Regions from separate parts of the Paenibacillus sp. GYB006 genome, predicted to be linked through region 3. Evidence: predicted binding sites of a transcription regulator. Region 3 holds the regulator's gene; each other region holds the start of a gene.
What was found. The regulator LexA, encoded in region 3, represses DNA repair genes until DNA is damaged. The targets are predictions, from matches to a motif close to CGAACATATGTTCG.
Positions count from the first base shown of each region.

Region 1: the regulator LexA is predicted to act here: its motif matches at 1,899-1,912, upstream of recA (recombinase RecA).
Region 2: the regulator LexA is predicted to act here: its motif matches at 1,923-1,936, upstream of addB (helicase-exonuclease AddAB subunit AddB).

Region 1 covers NZ_JARBDA010000001.1:993,926-998,677, forward strand. Annotated here, with positions in the region: gene pgsA (CDP-diacylglycerol--glycerol-3-phosphate 3-phosphatidyltransferase) at 1-210, shown strand, start outside; gene PV403_RS04805 (competence/damage-inducible protein A) at 331-1,596, shown strand; gene recA (recombinase RecA) at 1,983-3,044, shown strand; gene PV403_RS04815 (regulatory protein RecX) at 3,270-3,998, shown strand; gene rny (ribonuclease Y) at 4,325-4,752, shown strand, end outside.
Region 2 covers NZ_JARBDA010000005.1:139,059-143,810, forward strand. Annotated here, with positions in the region: gene addB (helicase-exonuclease AddAB subunit AddB) at 1-1,759, opposite strand, end outside; gene PV403_RS14060 (class I SAM-dependent rRNA methyltransferase) at 2,051-3,415, opposite strand; gene PV403_RS14065 (Na/Pi cotransporter family protein) at 3,546-4,511, shown strand; gene PV403_RS14070 (NUDIX hydrolase) at 4,572-4,752, opposite strand, start outside.
Region 3 covers NZ_JARBDA010000002.1:104,515-109,266, reverse strand. Annotated here, with positions in the region: gene PV403_RS05955 (FixH family protein) at 1-373, opposite strand, end outside; gene PV403_RS05950 (HAD family hydrolase) at 478-1,263, opposite strand; gene PV403_RS05945 (methyltransferase) at 1,293-1,820, opposite strand; gene yneA (cell division suppressor protein YneA) at 2,211-2,582, opposite strand; gene lexA (transcriptional repressor LexA) at 2,761-3,387, shown strand; gene PV403_RS05930 (hypothetical protein) at 3,521-3,937, opposite strand; gene glnA (type I glutamate--ammonia ligase) at 4,250-4,752, opposite strand, start outside.

The sequences.
Region 1 (4,752 bases), on a different contig from region 3:
GATGGTTCCGTTGTAGCTGCCAGCTCTTGGGGCAAGGTGAAGACGGTAACTCAAATTATCGCAATTTCCCTTTTATTATTGAATAATTTCCCATTTGCTTTTATATCCATCCCTATGGATGTTATTTTCATCTGGCTGGCAACCATCGTGACTCTGTACTCTGGAATCGACTATTTTGTTAAGAACAAACATCTTCTTCGCCAAAACTAAGCGTAAACCTAAGCGTAATTGTTTAATATAATTTTATAATTCAACGCAAAAGAGCAATAGGTAAATCCTATTGCTCTTTTGGGGACTAGAAACATAAGCTGGGAGACTGGAGGAGTTAACATGAAAGCAGAGATTATCGCAGTAGGTACAGAACTTTTACTCGGTCAAATCGTGAATACGAATGCTCAGTTCCTATCGAAGGAGCTTGCTGCTATTGGTGTTGATGTATATTTTCAGACGGTTGTCGGGGATAATGCCAGCCGGATGAGACAAGCGATAGAAACGGCGCGGAGCCGTGCAGATATTGTTGTTTTTTCAGGCGGAATCGGTCCGACTCAAGATGATATTACAAAGGATGTTTTAGCCGATCTCCTGGGACTAAATCTTCTGATGGATCAGCGTTCCCTGGATCAAATTGAAAAAATGTTCACTAGACGCGGTACAGTGATGACGGAAAATAATAAACGTCAAGCTACTATTATAGAAGGAGCAAGTCCGTTGCTTAACGAAACGGGACTAGCACTTGGGAATGCGATCAGTCATGAAGGAACCCATTATATTATTCTTCCTGGTCCTCCGAAAGAGCTTAAGCCCATGTTTACAAACCAGGTATTGCCTTGGTTGTATCAGCATGTTTTAGCTGGCGAAATGCCGATATATTCAAAAATGCTTAAGTTCGCCGGTATTGGTGAATCTATGCTTGAGGACAAGCTGAAAGATTTGATTACGAGTCAAACGGATCCTACGATTGCCCCTTATGCAAGTGAAGGAGAAGTTACCGTACGAATCTCAACGAAGGCTCCAAGTGAAAGAGAAGCCATGGTGAAGTTAAATGAGCTTGAGCTTCTTATTCAGCAGCGGTTACCTGAGCATATGTATGCAAGCCATGATATTCCGATAGAACATGTTATCGTTGAAATGATGGCAGATCGCGAACAGACGCTGGCAGCAGCTGAAAGCTGCACAGGGGGGCTGCTGATGGCCCTTCTAACTTCTATTCCAGGGAGCGGAACCATGCTTCGAGGCGGATTTGTATGCTACTCGAATGAAATGAAAGAGAAGCTTCTGAATGTACCGCATCATTATCTTGAAGGTGAAGATGCACCTGGGGCCGTGAGTCCTGAAGTAGCGAAAGTACTCGCAGAACAAGCTCAGATGATTGCAGATTCAGACTACGGACTATCCATTACGGGTGTAGCAGGTCCGGGATATTCAGAGCGAAAAGAAGTAGGTCTTGTATACATTGGTATAGCTGAACGAGACAAGGAGACAGAAGTTCATGAATTAAAACTGAGCGGTAATCGGGAGACGATTCGAATTCGTTCTGCTAAAACCATTTTATATCGTTTGTGGCGCCGACTGGTTGAGAACGAAAAACTGAACTAGATAAATAGTTACAAAGCAGATGAAGAAAAAAGTACTATAAGTGAATCAATTTCATAATACCTTTAGTTGTTTTTATCAAGATTGTATATAGATCGAAATGGTTTTATTTGTCTATATATAGTTACAAGTTCATCATTATTAATGAGTTATGAAATTGATTCAAGTTATATATGTTTGACGCTTTTGATTTGAACCAGTATACTACAAGTAATCGGAAGAACCGGGCGCAAATCAGATTTGCACAGGTTCTTCCTTTTTTTATGCTCAGAGGATCAGCGGGCCCCTGGTCTCTCGAAAAAAAACGAATGTATGTTCTCAAAAAATGCTTGGCAAACGAGACCAAAGAGAGTATCATAGAGTTATAAACATAGAAGGATGTGAGTTTATTGTCAGATCGTCGTGCAGCGTTAGATATGGCGCTACGTCAAATAGAGAAACAATTCGGTAAAGGTTCAATTATGAAACTGGGTGAATCAACTCACATGCAAGTAGAAATTGTACCCAGTGGATCGATTGCTTTAGATATTGCACTAGGAACCGGCGGATTTCCAAGAGGTCGGATTATTGAAATATATGGACCAGAATCATCAGGTAAAACAACTGTTGCACTCCATGCTATTGCTGAAGTTCAAAAGGCAGGCGGACAAGCTGCATTTATTGATGCAGAGCATGCGCTTGACCCGCAATATGCAAGCAAACTGGGTGTAAATATCGATGAATTACTTCTTTCTCAACCAGATACAGGGGAGCAAGGTCTTGAAATTGCTGAAGCTCTTGTAAGAAGTGGTGCTGTTGATATTGTGGTTATTGACTCTGTTGCTGCACTTGTGCCTAAGGCAGAGATTGAAGGAGATATGGGAGATTCTCACGTAGGTCTTCAAGCTCGTCTGATGTCTCAAGCGCTTCGTAAGCTGTCTGGTGCAATCAGTAAGTCCAAAACGATTGCAATCTTTATTAACCAGCTTCGTGAAAAAGTTGGGGTTATGTTCGGTAATCCAGAGACAACACCAGGTGGACGCGCACTGAAGTTCTATTCCACAGTTCGTCTTGATGTCCGCCGGATTGAAAGCATTAAAATGGGTAACGACGTTGTCGGAAACCGTACAAGAGTTAAAGTTGTCAAAAATAAAGTTGCTCCTCCGTTTAAACAAGCGGAAGTCGACATTATGTATGGTGAAGGGATTTCCAAGGAAGGAAGTCTTATTGATATCGGTACTGAACATGGGATTGTTGATAAGAGTGGCGCTTGGTACTCTTACAGCGGTGAACGTTTAGGTCAAGGCCGTGAAAATGCAAAACAGTTCTTGAAAGAAAATCCTGTGATCGCTCAAACGATTGAACAAAAGATTCGTGAAGCAAGCAATTTGACGACTGTGGTTGAAGCTCCTTCTGAAGCAGATAAAGCGAAAGAAGCGAAAGAAGAACAGGAATTGTTTGAGGTCGAATAAAAAGATTCGCTAAATGTGAGAACAAGGTACCTGTAAAGGACATGTTTTTCCTGGCAGAATAGATGTTACTATAACGTTACCCTTATACAACTGTATGAACTGTCAGGAACGCTTTATAGTGTAAGAGTAAGAAACCGCGGCTTATTTTGGCTGCGGTTTTTTTATATGTAATAGGTCCGAAACAAAGTAGATAATAGAACAAGGTATCAAGAAAGGCGTGGTAAAGTGAAAGAATACGATGAGTTCGATCGTAATGAAGAAGAACAAAAAGGGATTAGTCATTTTCCTGAACAAATGCTTGAAATTACTCGGGTAGAAAAGATGAAAGGACGCGATTCCAGGTATACCATCTATTTTGGGCAATATGAGTTATCCGTTCTTGAAGATGTAATGATTAAATATCGTATGACCAAAGGTAACACTTTTCATAAAAATGAGCTGGAAGAGATCGTAGTTGCGGATGAAAAACAGCGTGCTTATGTACAGGGACTGCGTTTTCTCGGACGCAAAGCAAGAACTCGTCATGAGATATCAAAAAAATTAAAAGAAAAAGAGTTTACACTACCTATCATAGAAGAAATATTAACAAGACTGGAGCAAGAGGGACTCATTGACGATTCGTTATATGCTAAAGAGTGGACTAGACAGCGTATTTCAAATCATCGCAAGGGAAAACTGTGGGTAGGTCAAGAGCTGCGTCAAAAAGGCATTGCCAAAGAAGACATTACGGAAGCGCTTGGCGAAATCAGTGTAGAAGAAGAGTGGAACAGCGCACTTATGGTTGGACGAAAAAAATGGAATCAGATCAAAGGTGATCTCACGGAAAAGAAACGAAAAACGTACCCCTTTCTTATGAGAAGAGGCTACTCAGGAGAAGTGACACGAAAGGTAATGGCACAGCTTGTACTCGAGAGTTCTGAGGAGGAACAGGAGTTTGAAGAGGATTTTAGGTAAAATGTGGTGTCCTGGATCCCGAAAATGTTCATTCTCTTGACAATATCTTAATACGAATACTAAAATGTAACTGAGCCTATGCAACAAAAAAAGTATTTTTTCCTTCCAAAAAAGTACATTTGATGCAGAGTCTTGTATAAAGGCAGTAGTGTAAGTCCGCCATGTCCTGCGGCGGTAGAGTGTACATGCCCTGGCGTGTACAAAAAAAGAAACAGTGAATTTCACTGTATGGATTTTTTTGTAAATGTGTAGTCTTGAAATGCAAACAAAAACATGAATATCCCAAGGAGAAATCCCTTGGAGGAATCAACGGGGAGGTGAACAGAATGAGTGCTATCGCCTGGTTAATTCTCGTTGTTGCCGCTTTAGTTTTTGGGATTATTGGGTTCCTTGCCGGATATTTTATTCGCAAATCTTTAGCTGAAGCTAAAATTTCCAGTGCTGAAGAAGCTGCAGTCCAAATCGTAGAAAATGCGAGAAAAGATGCAGAGGCATTGAAGAAAGAAACGGTACTTGAAGCAAAAGATGAAGTTCATCGTGTTCGTACCGAAGCTGAAAAAGACATTCGTGAACGTCGAAATGAAATTCAACGACAAGAAAGACGATTGTTGCAAAAGGAAGAATCGCTGGATAAAAAAATGGATTCCTTGGAACGCAAAGAAGAACAAGTGGCCAACAAAGAGAAGCGAATTGATGAGACACAGCAACAAATTGAAACAATCTACAAGAGTCAGGTAACGGAGCTTGAAAGAAT
Region 2 (4,752 bases), on a different contig from region 3:
CAGGCGGAACTAAACCGAGTTTCAGCTCTGATAAGCCTGTTTCCAAAATGCCTGCAAAAAGTTCTGCATCCATTTTTTCTTCGCCCATCATTTCTACGACTTGATCCAAAAGTTCAAGTACCGCTGCCCACATCCCGCGGTGTTCTCGTGCTTTTTCCGGCTTACCTGTCTTGAGCGCCTCATGACTTCGTGCATCAAGCTTATTTGCAATTTCTGCATCATCCAGAAGCAAAAATAAAGCCGAACAGAACTCTTTTGCTGTTTTTGCTTTTTTGACTCTTTTCTCAAAAGCAAACAGCGGAGAAGTAATCACCTCTCGGCACCTTTCAAGCATCTGAACCGTTTCACGGTTTGCCTCTTCACGCTGAGCCTCTGCCCCTTCTTCCTCTTCCAAAGATAAACTTGGGGCTGCTCTCCACGGTTTCCCATCCGTCCATCGATATCCTGAGATCCCGCTCGCAAGCACATAATTCTCGAGTATGTCCATATGGTAACGGTTGACTGAGCCATCCAAAGGAAGAAGCAGATCGGTCTTGACCGCGCGGAATACATCCTCATACCGCCAGCGATGCCGCACAATGTCCATTGCTGATCTCAGGAATTCTGCTAATGGATGATGAAGTTCATCTCTGCGCTTATCGAGAAAATAAGGTATATCGTAATCTTGGAAGAGAGGGGATATTATATTTTCATACGCTTCTATATTTCTAACCAGGACCGCGATATCCCGGTAACGGACGTTCTCTTCACGTACAAGTCGCCCTATCTCTCTTAGCATCCCTTCCACTTCAACTCGGCTGTTCGCAGCACTGCGAATCTCAATTCCGCCGTCATCCTTGCCTGCTGGCATCACTCTACGCTTCTCAAATCCAGACTCCAGATGAGCCAGTGCAGAAGAAGTAAAACGCGGCGATTTCTCCGGTGCAAGTACCGTCGTATGAGTGGACTCACCAATCTCAGATGCTATCCCATTCAGCTTGATATAAGCCGAAGCCGACTGATAGAACAAATTTAACTCTTGTGGTTGTTCCCCTTCCCCGTAAGGACGGTCCAGTGTTAAGGCAATGGTTACGGATCTAGCATGAATAATAAGCTGCCGAATCACCGCGAGTTCCTGCGGAGTAAAACTGCGAAACCCATCGATCCATATATCTGCCTCTTTCACATAATCCGACTCAGGAAGCTGACCAGCAAGTTTCACGAGTGTATCCTCTTCGTCCATATGAAAACGAGAGACTTCTGCTTCAAAATCACGATAGATGGCAGCAATATCATGCATTTTATGACGTAAAATTGTTCCTGCTCCCGGAAGCTGTTCTGCATTTTCAAGCTCTTCTTTGATGGCCCGTTCCGGTTCTCCGTAGCGTTTCAGTTCGGCAAACAGATTGTTTAAATGCCCTACAAACCCCATCTGACCACCTGATGCGGAGAAAATTTTCAGTTCATCTTTGCGCCGTTGTACAATTTTGTACAGCAACATTTTTTTACCTTCTGAACCAACGGGAATCAGCGCTGAACCGCTCGTTTCCTGCATAACCCGGTAACTAAGTCTGCGAAAATCGAGTACCTGAGCCCGGACTGAACCTTTAATCTCATGGGAGCGAATCAGCGTTGTCTCCGTCTGAAAGGAGGCTTGTTCTGGAACAATCAAAATGATCGGTTTCCCTCCAGGATTCTGACGAAGTTCTTCCGTGATCTCCTTGATGATCGAACTGCTTTTTCCAGTGCCTGCACGGCCTATAAGCATATGAAGAGGCAATGGTCACCCCTCGCTTTCTCTCATTTTTTATGTGTAAAATAACTATTGTTCATCTATGAACTAGCTATAAAATATCTATGAAAACATCTATGAAAACAGGAGAATATCTCTCGATATGCTCTCTTAACATTCTGTCCTTCAGTATACCATACCTCTGCGAATAGGAACATGCGTTTGGTAATAGAAACCAATGAAGCAGGCTCCATGCAAAAAAGCACCTGCTGCTCTTAGAAATGAAGAGTAGACAGATGCTTTTTTCTAATCTAACCGCTTGCGGCTGATTCTTATTTATTATTTTGAACGCACTTCAAAAATGGCGAATTTCAGATAATGCCCTTCTTCTACACCTAAAATTTGTGGATGATCTTTACCTGCTGCGCGCCATTCGAGCAGACGCAAAATTTTACCCGCATCTGCAGCTGCATCTTGAATGGTTTCAAGAAACAGATCAGGACGCATATGATAAGAACAACTTGCGGTGACAAGATATCCGCCTTCGTTAACAAGCTTCATCCCATGCAGGTTAATATCCTTGTATCCACGAACAGCTCCTTTTACTGCGCCTCGTGTTTTCGCAAAAGCTGGAGGATCGAGAATAACAACATCAAAAGTTCGTCCGCCTCCTGCGGTCATTGCTTTGGAAGTGTCGACTTTTTTATCACCTTTCGCACGTTCCGCACGTTCTTCAAGCCCTTTTACTTGATTTCTCAAATACTGGAACGCATCGTCCACAACGAATTCAACACGGTCTTCAAAGCCATTCAGCTTCACATTCTCACGTGCACTCTCAATGGCATGTTCCGATATATCAAGACAAGTCACTTGTTTGGCACCATATTTACAAGCATTCAGCGTAAAGCTGCCTGTATGGGAGAAACATTCGAGAACCGTAGCTCCGTCCCAATAAGGGAAGGTGACTTCTTTTCCACTTTTATTAACAGGTACGCGTGTCATTTCTCCGTCTTTTTCTACTTCTTGCAAGGTAATTCCACTTCGATGACCCCAGCCCTTCATCAGCGGCTGAATGGCAGCTCTATTTTCGCGTTGATCAAAGAAATAACCTGTCTTCTGTCCTTGCTCGATATCGACTTTGATAAGCAGTCCATTCTCAGTTACAGTTACATGCCGCGGACATTCCCCGTAGAGCAGCCCTTTGACTTGCTCCAATCCTTCCAGCTCTCTAACACCTACATCGCTGCGCTCGTAAATCCCTTTTGGCTTCACTACTTCCACCAAAGCTTCTACGATTACGTCACGGCACTGATCCATAGCGAGCGTCAGCAGCTGTACAACAAGTACATCTCCAAATCGATCAACGGTCAAGCCGGGTACAAAATCAGCTTCGCCATAAATCAAGCGATATGCGTCGCCGCCCGTTACAAAACGTTCCCGGTGCTGTAGTGCCTGCTCAAATCTACTTACAAAGAAGGCTTTGTCCATCGCTGTAATGGGTTCATAAGACACTACCCTCACTGTAATTTGTGAAGCCGGATTATAATAACCGGTAGCAAGATAACGGCCTTGATGATTCTTCACTTCTACCAGTTCGCCTGGCTGAGGCTGGCCTTCTACCGACTCTATCTCATTTTTAAATATCCAGGGATGTCCCTGTTCAATACGTTTCTTACGGCTTTTCGTAAGGACTACAGATGCCAAAATACGTACAACTCCTTTTATCAATCAAAACTAGATCTCATGGGAGGTCCCCCTGCTTGTCATGGTCGTCCCTTTTTGCACATAAGATGGAAGAAGAGACAAGTCGTGCGAGAGAAGGTGCATACCCCCTATGATTAGATCTGTTGTGTTTCCACTCATTTATGGTCTTATCCTGTTCTTCGCAGGGATGAAACTAATGGAAGCCTCCCTCCATAAGGCAGGCGGACGTTCTCTTGCCACTTCTTTGGAACGGGCTACTTCCACTCCCCTTAAGGGTATGTTGTTCAGTACAGGCATTACGGCTGTGCTTCAAAGCAGTACAGCTGTCACGGTGCTGACCATTGGTTTAGTTAACGCGAGACTCCTTAGTTACGCAAGAACACTCAGCATTATTCTCGGCAGTAATATTGGTACCTGTATTACCACAGAACTGCTAAGTCTCCAGATTGGAAAATACGCTTTATCGATGTTACTTTTCTTTTTGGGAGCATGGGCAATAACCGTCATGCTAGGAGAAACAAAGGCAGCTAGCCGCGTTTCTGCTTCGATATGGAACATCCAGTACGTGCTTCTTGCAGGGGCAGGTTTTTCTCTTGTTATGTTAGGTATATTCATCATGCAAAAAGCAGGCCCCGCCTTGGAACAAGGAGGGCTTTTCCCTTGGTTTATTCACCAAGCGAGTCACAGCGTCTGGTGGGGCGTGATCGCGGGGGCATGTCTTACCGCCATTGTTCACAGCAGTGCGGCAGTGATCGGCATGGCCATTGGACTTGCAAGCTCTGGTGTACTCCCCCCAGAAGTGGGAATCGCGATTGTACTCGGTTCCAATGTCGGAACCTGTGTTACCGCGGTCATGGCCGCAGCCGGTGGAAGCAGAGCCGGTCATTTTGTCGCTTGGTCTCACGTCTTACTAAACGTCTCGGGAGCGCTGCTGTTTATCCCGCTGATTCACTGGCTTTATGAAGCAGCTGCTTATTTCACCAGTGATCCCGGTGCACAGATTGCCCATGCACAGACCATTTTTAATATCGTATGTTCCCTGCTCGCCCTGCCGCTCTGTTATCTTAAAATATGGGATCGTTTAGAGCAAAGATAAACATACCTGGAATTGCTTTTGCTTCTGCATTGAATTCACTACGCATACTAAAAATACAGCCTACTTTACTTTAACACCAAGCTTTTGAAGTGCCTGTTTCAAAATTTTATCGTTGTTATCATAGCCATTTTGCTTTTGCTTTTCCCAAGCTTCCAGCGGCTTATACCATGCTACACCTTTAATTTCTTCAATCTGTGGCTGCAAATCTCCACTCAGTGCTTCTACGAGGTAATAGTGAACT
Region 3 (4,752 bases):
GCATAGAATGCATCCCTCGCGCTGTTACATGAGAAGTAACTTTATATATTCCTTCAACCGGAAACTGATAAACTGCGGTATACTTTCCCTTCCCTTCGTATGTCGCCGCCACTTCTAGTCCCATACTGCCTTCTAAAGAAATTTCAAATGTTACATCGTCCGCATCATCTATGTATTCATCTTGCTGAGTAACAATGGCTTCCAATTGTACAAGATCAGCGACCGTTACTGCTTCCACTTCAGGAACAACGAGTTCTACGTTTATGGGCTTAGGCAATTCCATTTCCGTAAATTCGTTTTCTTCCTTTTGGCATCCGCTTAATAACATAAGGAAGATCATCGTAGAACTTAGTAGTACAATGAATCGTCTCATTTTTATAAATCCTCTCTTCGATTTATATGTAGATAAAAGAAAACCGCTTCTGTTTTAATCAAACAGCCAAGCGGTTCATGGAAGTAAAATCTGAATTTGTTCTTTTATGATAATAGTTCGTAAATTTCAGTAAGATGTTTAATTTCAACATCGGGGTTAAAGGATTGGTCGTTTGTTTTTTCATTACGGTTAATCCATACTGCTTTAATTCCTGCGGAAAGCGCACCCTTAATATCCGTAGTCAGCTTGTCCCCGACCATTAACGCTTCCTCAGCAGACACATCAAGCTGTGATAAGGCATGATGGAATATTGAAGCATCCGGCTTACCTTTACCAAACTTCCCAGAAATAACGATGTGATCAAAATAAGGTACCAAATCAGGAACACCATCGAGCTTCTCTTGCTGTAAAGAAGGACATCCATTGGTGAGAAGCAGCAGCTTCACTTTACATTTCAGCTTTGTGAGAACTTCGAGAGTCTCATCATACATATAAGGACGAGATCTTCTCTCTTTACCAAATTTGTCAGCTAACTCCGCACCTAGTTCGCTATCATTCACACCAAGTGCCGCAAGACCGTTCGTCCAAGCATCTTTACGATATCCGGGTACTAATTGTTCGAGCTTTCTGAATTCCGGCTGTTCCCCAGCATTAAAATTTGCCCATAGTCCCTCAAAGGGATTGATGCCAATCATTTTCGTAAATGGATATGTTTCAAAAGATTCATACAGCTTTCTAGCTTCGTTTCTTACCGATACTTCAAGTTCATGAGGATCTACACCGCATTTTTTTGAGGCATAGAGACATGTTTCGTAGAAAGCTTCTTCTACACTCTTTTCATCCCATAGCAAGGTATCATCCAAGTCGAACATCACTGCTTTAATTGACATCTTGTTCTCTCCCCCTAGAGTCCATCGATTTATTTAGCTTCTTTTAGAGCTTTCTTATCCTCTACTGGAATCTGATGTGTCTGTGCAAAAGTAATGAGTCTTTCGCCCATTGCGTCAGTATCATACAAATTAAGCAAACAACTGAAAGCCCAGTTACTGCCTTTAGCGTTGTGTTCAATAATAATCGAACCTTTATCTACCACAATGCGTTTGATGTCTTCTGCACCAAGTGAACGTTCTCTGCTCAGCTTAATGGTCTTAATCCGTTTCTTACCTACTTTAAGATAAGGACGACGTAAGAAATACATTAGTGCTAGTCCAATATAAAGTATAAATACAAACCAATCAAAACCAGACACACCGTCTTCTGTAACACCACTGAGTGTTAGAAACATAAAAGCAAGTACGACGAGTACGAAAGGAAAGATAAACGCTCTTCCTTTGAAAATATCTTCATTTTCCATTCCGGATCCAAGGATAGGTTGTCCCTTTTTTTTGCGATTCTTATTTACTTTGTGTTGATTCCTTTTGACTGCTCTTTCAAATGAACTTGCCATGTAAATCCCCCTTTAAAATCTGTACAATGCAGTTATTATATCATGGTAGTTATATACTAACTCTCCACTCATAACTATGATTAAACCTATACCTTTTTCACGGGAATATATTAGTTTTAGCATAATGGAAATTCGCTTCCTTCATCTAAATTGCTCCCTTAAAAAAAGCACAATCTACTTAACTTTGCCATGTAAATAAAGGGTTGTCAAGGTATATACCTGTATGGCTAGACCTCCTAATGTAAACAACAAAAAAAGGACACAATTGTGAATTGCGCCCTTGCCGGTCATCCATTAAAAAAATGATATAGACAGCATCAATAAACTGTAAATGAAAGTAGAAGTTCATTAATTAACAGATAAAAATCAAAATATAAAAAGCATCTTCCCTTACTCTACATGAGGTAAACTTAATACTTGCCCTGTTTGAATATCACTCGTTTCCATCACATTCAGCTGTTTGATTCGTGCTACATATTCCCTAGTATCCATGTGATGCGGTTTATGATCCAAAGCAATCGACCATAAAGAATCTCCTGTAGATACAACAAACTCTTGATAGGAAACAATGTTACTTGCATTGGTAAGCACCGTCATAAACCCAGTTAGACATAAAAAAGCAACACTAAGAATAATGACCAGGCGAACCAAAAAGCGTCTATTATTATAAAACAATTGATGAAATAATTTACCAAGCAGAGTATGATCCTTAACTCCTTCAGTATTACTATAGATACTGTTGTATGTACTGTATTTTAGCATATATATCGTCCTCCAAACATTTGTTCTCATTTCTATATTGATCACTATAACACGAACATGTGTTTTGGACAATAACTTTTTAGAACAATTGTTCGTTCTATTTTAGAACTAACGTTTGTACGAACGGAGGTTCTATGCTATAATTTTCCCAAACGTTATTAAGTGGAGTTGATACGGTATGTCGAAGGTGTCCAGCAGGCAATTAGCAATCTTGGAGTTTATACGAAATGAAGTTCGATTAAAAGGATATCCACCGTCCGTAAGAGAGATTGGTGAAGCTGTCGGACTCGCGTCCAGCTCCACTGTTCACGGACACTTGGATCGTTTGGAGAAGAAAGGTTTAATTCGAAGAGACCCTACAAAACCTCGTGCAATCGAGCTTTTGAGTCACGATGAGTTAGATGAGACAAGCCAATTTGCGCAGACGGTTGTCAGAGTTCCCGTCGTTGGTAAAGTAACCGCAGGTATTCCTATTACTGCAACAGAGAATATTGAAGACTATTTTCCTCTACCTATGCAATATGTTGGAGAAGAGAAAGTATTTATGTTGAATGTAGTAGGCGATAGTATGATCGAAGCTGGTATTGTCAATGGGGATTATGTCATTGTGCGTCAGCAACAAACGGCTAACAATGGAGAAATCGTCGTAGCTATGACGGAAGATGATGAAGCTACAGTGAAAACTTTCTATAAAGAAAAAGATCATGTTCGTCTTCAGCCTGAGAATCCTACATATGAACCTCTCCGGCTTACAAAAGTAACGATACTAGGTAAAGTTATTGGTCTTTTCCGTGATTTTCATTAATTGATTTTTTATTTTTTTATTTTTTTATAGTTAAATATAAATAAATTATTGCACTTATATTTTTAAAGCAGAGATCTTATAACTCAGATCTCTGCTTTTCACGTTTTACTCCCCTACTAATATTAGAATCAACTTACCTCACATTGATAAGTCCTTTTTCCCATTCATTTCTTACTTCATTTCCAAATTTCCTTACTTCAGTATCTATTACATTCAGTTGGCAGTCTATGTTGGAATCATACAACCTTAATCGATATGTATCTTTCTCTTTCCGCTTTTTCCACTCCAATCCATAAAGGTGATTCTCAAAAGATGTATATAAGTTATTTAATATAAAGTCGTTTAACATATCCAGCGGAAAACCCGATGTCACTTCAATGTAATTTTCAATGGTGAGATTCGTCCAACCAAAAACGAAATCATGTATTTTTTTATGATTTTTATAATGCTTAAAATTAAGTTGGCAACCTTCAAATTCACCTGGAATACACTTAACAAAAGAGAATTCAACATAAGTACCATCTCTAAATGCATCTCTTAAAATCGCCATTTCATTCCCCTTTAGATTTGAATTAATCTGTTCTGTGTCTATGTACGGTAAGTCCTTCATTCGGATCCCATTATAAGTCTGTTTAATTCACTTACAAAGTCATTCAATGAAACAAACTCAGTAATTATATAAAAGTTTGCTCTACAATTAAACGGGATGCCTATATTTCCTAAAAGATTGATAATTTTCGGTTGAAAAATCATGAAGATAATTCAAACTTCAGAGACAATTTCGAGGGTCAAAGAAAAATAAAATCTGTTACCAATACCAACAAAAAACCCTCAACGCTTAGAGCGCCAAGGGTTTTCCATTCTAGTACAGCGTCAAATATTGATCGCGTTCCCATTGATGTACTTGAGTTCTGTACATATCCCACTCAATTTCTTTCAATTCATAGAAATGAGCAAGTGCGTGTTCGCCGAGAGCATCGGTAATCACTTCACTGCGGATCAGTTCATGCAATGCTTCTTTCAGGTCAGCTGGCAAGGAAGGGATACCTTCTTCAATGCGCTCTTCTTCTGACATGATATAGATATTACGGTCAATTGGAGCCGGCAATGACAATTCACGTTTGATACCGTCAAGACCTGCTTTCAGCATCACTGCAAGTGCAAGGTAAGGATTTGCTGCTGGATCCGGGTTACGAACCTCAACACGAGTACTCAGACCACGTGATGCTGGAATACGAATCATCGGGCTGCGGTTACTTGCTGACCATGCTACGTAACAAGGTGCTTCATATCCAGGAACCAAACGTTTGTAAGAGTTCACCGTTGGATTCGTGATCGCTGCCATTGCGCGAGCATGTTTCAGGA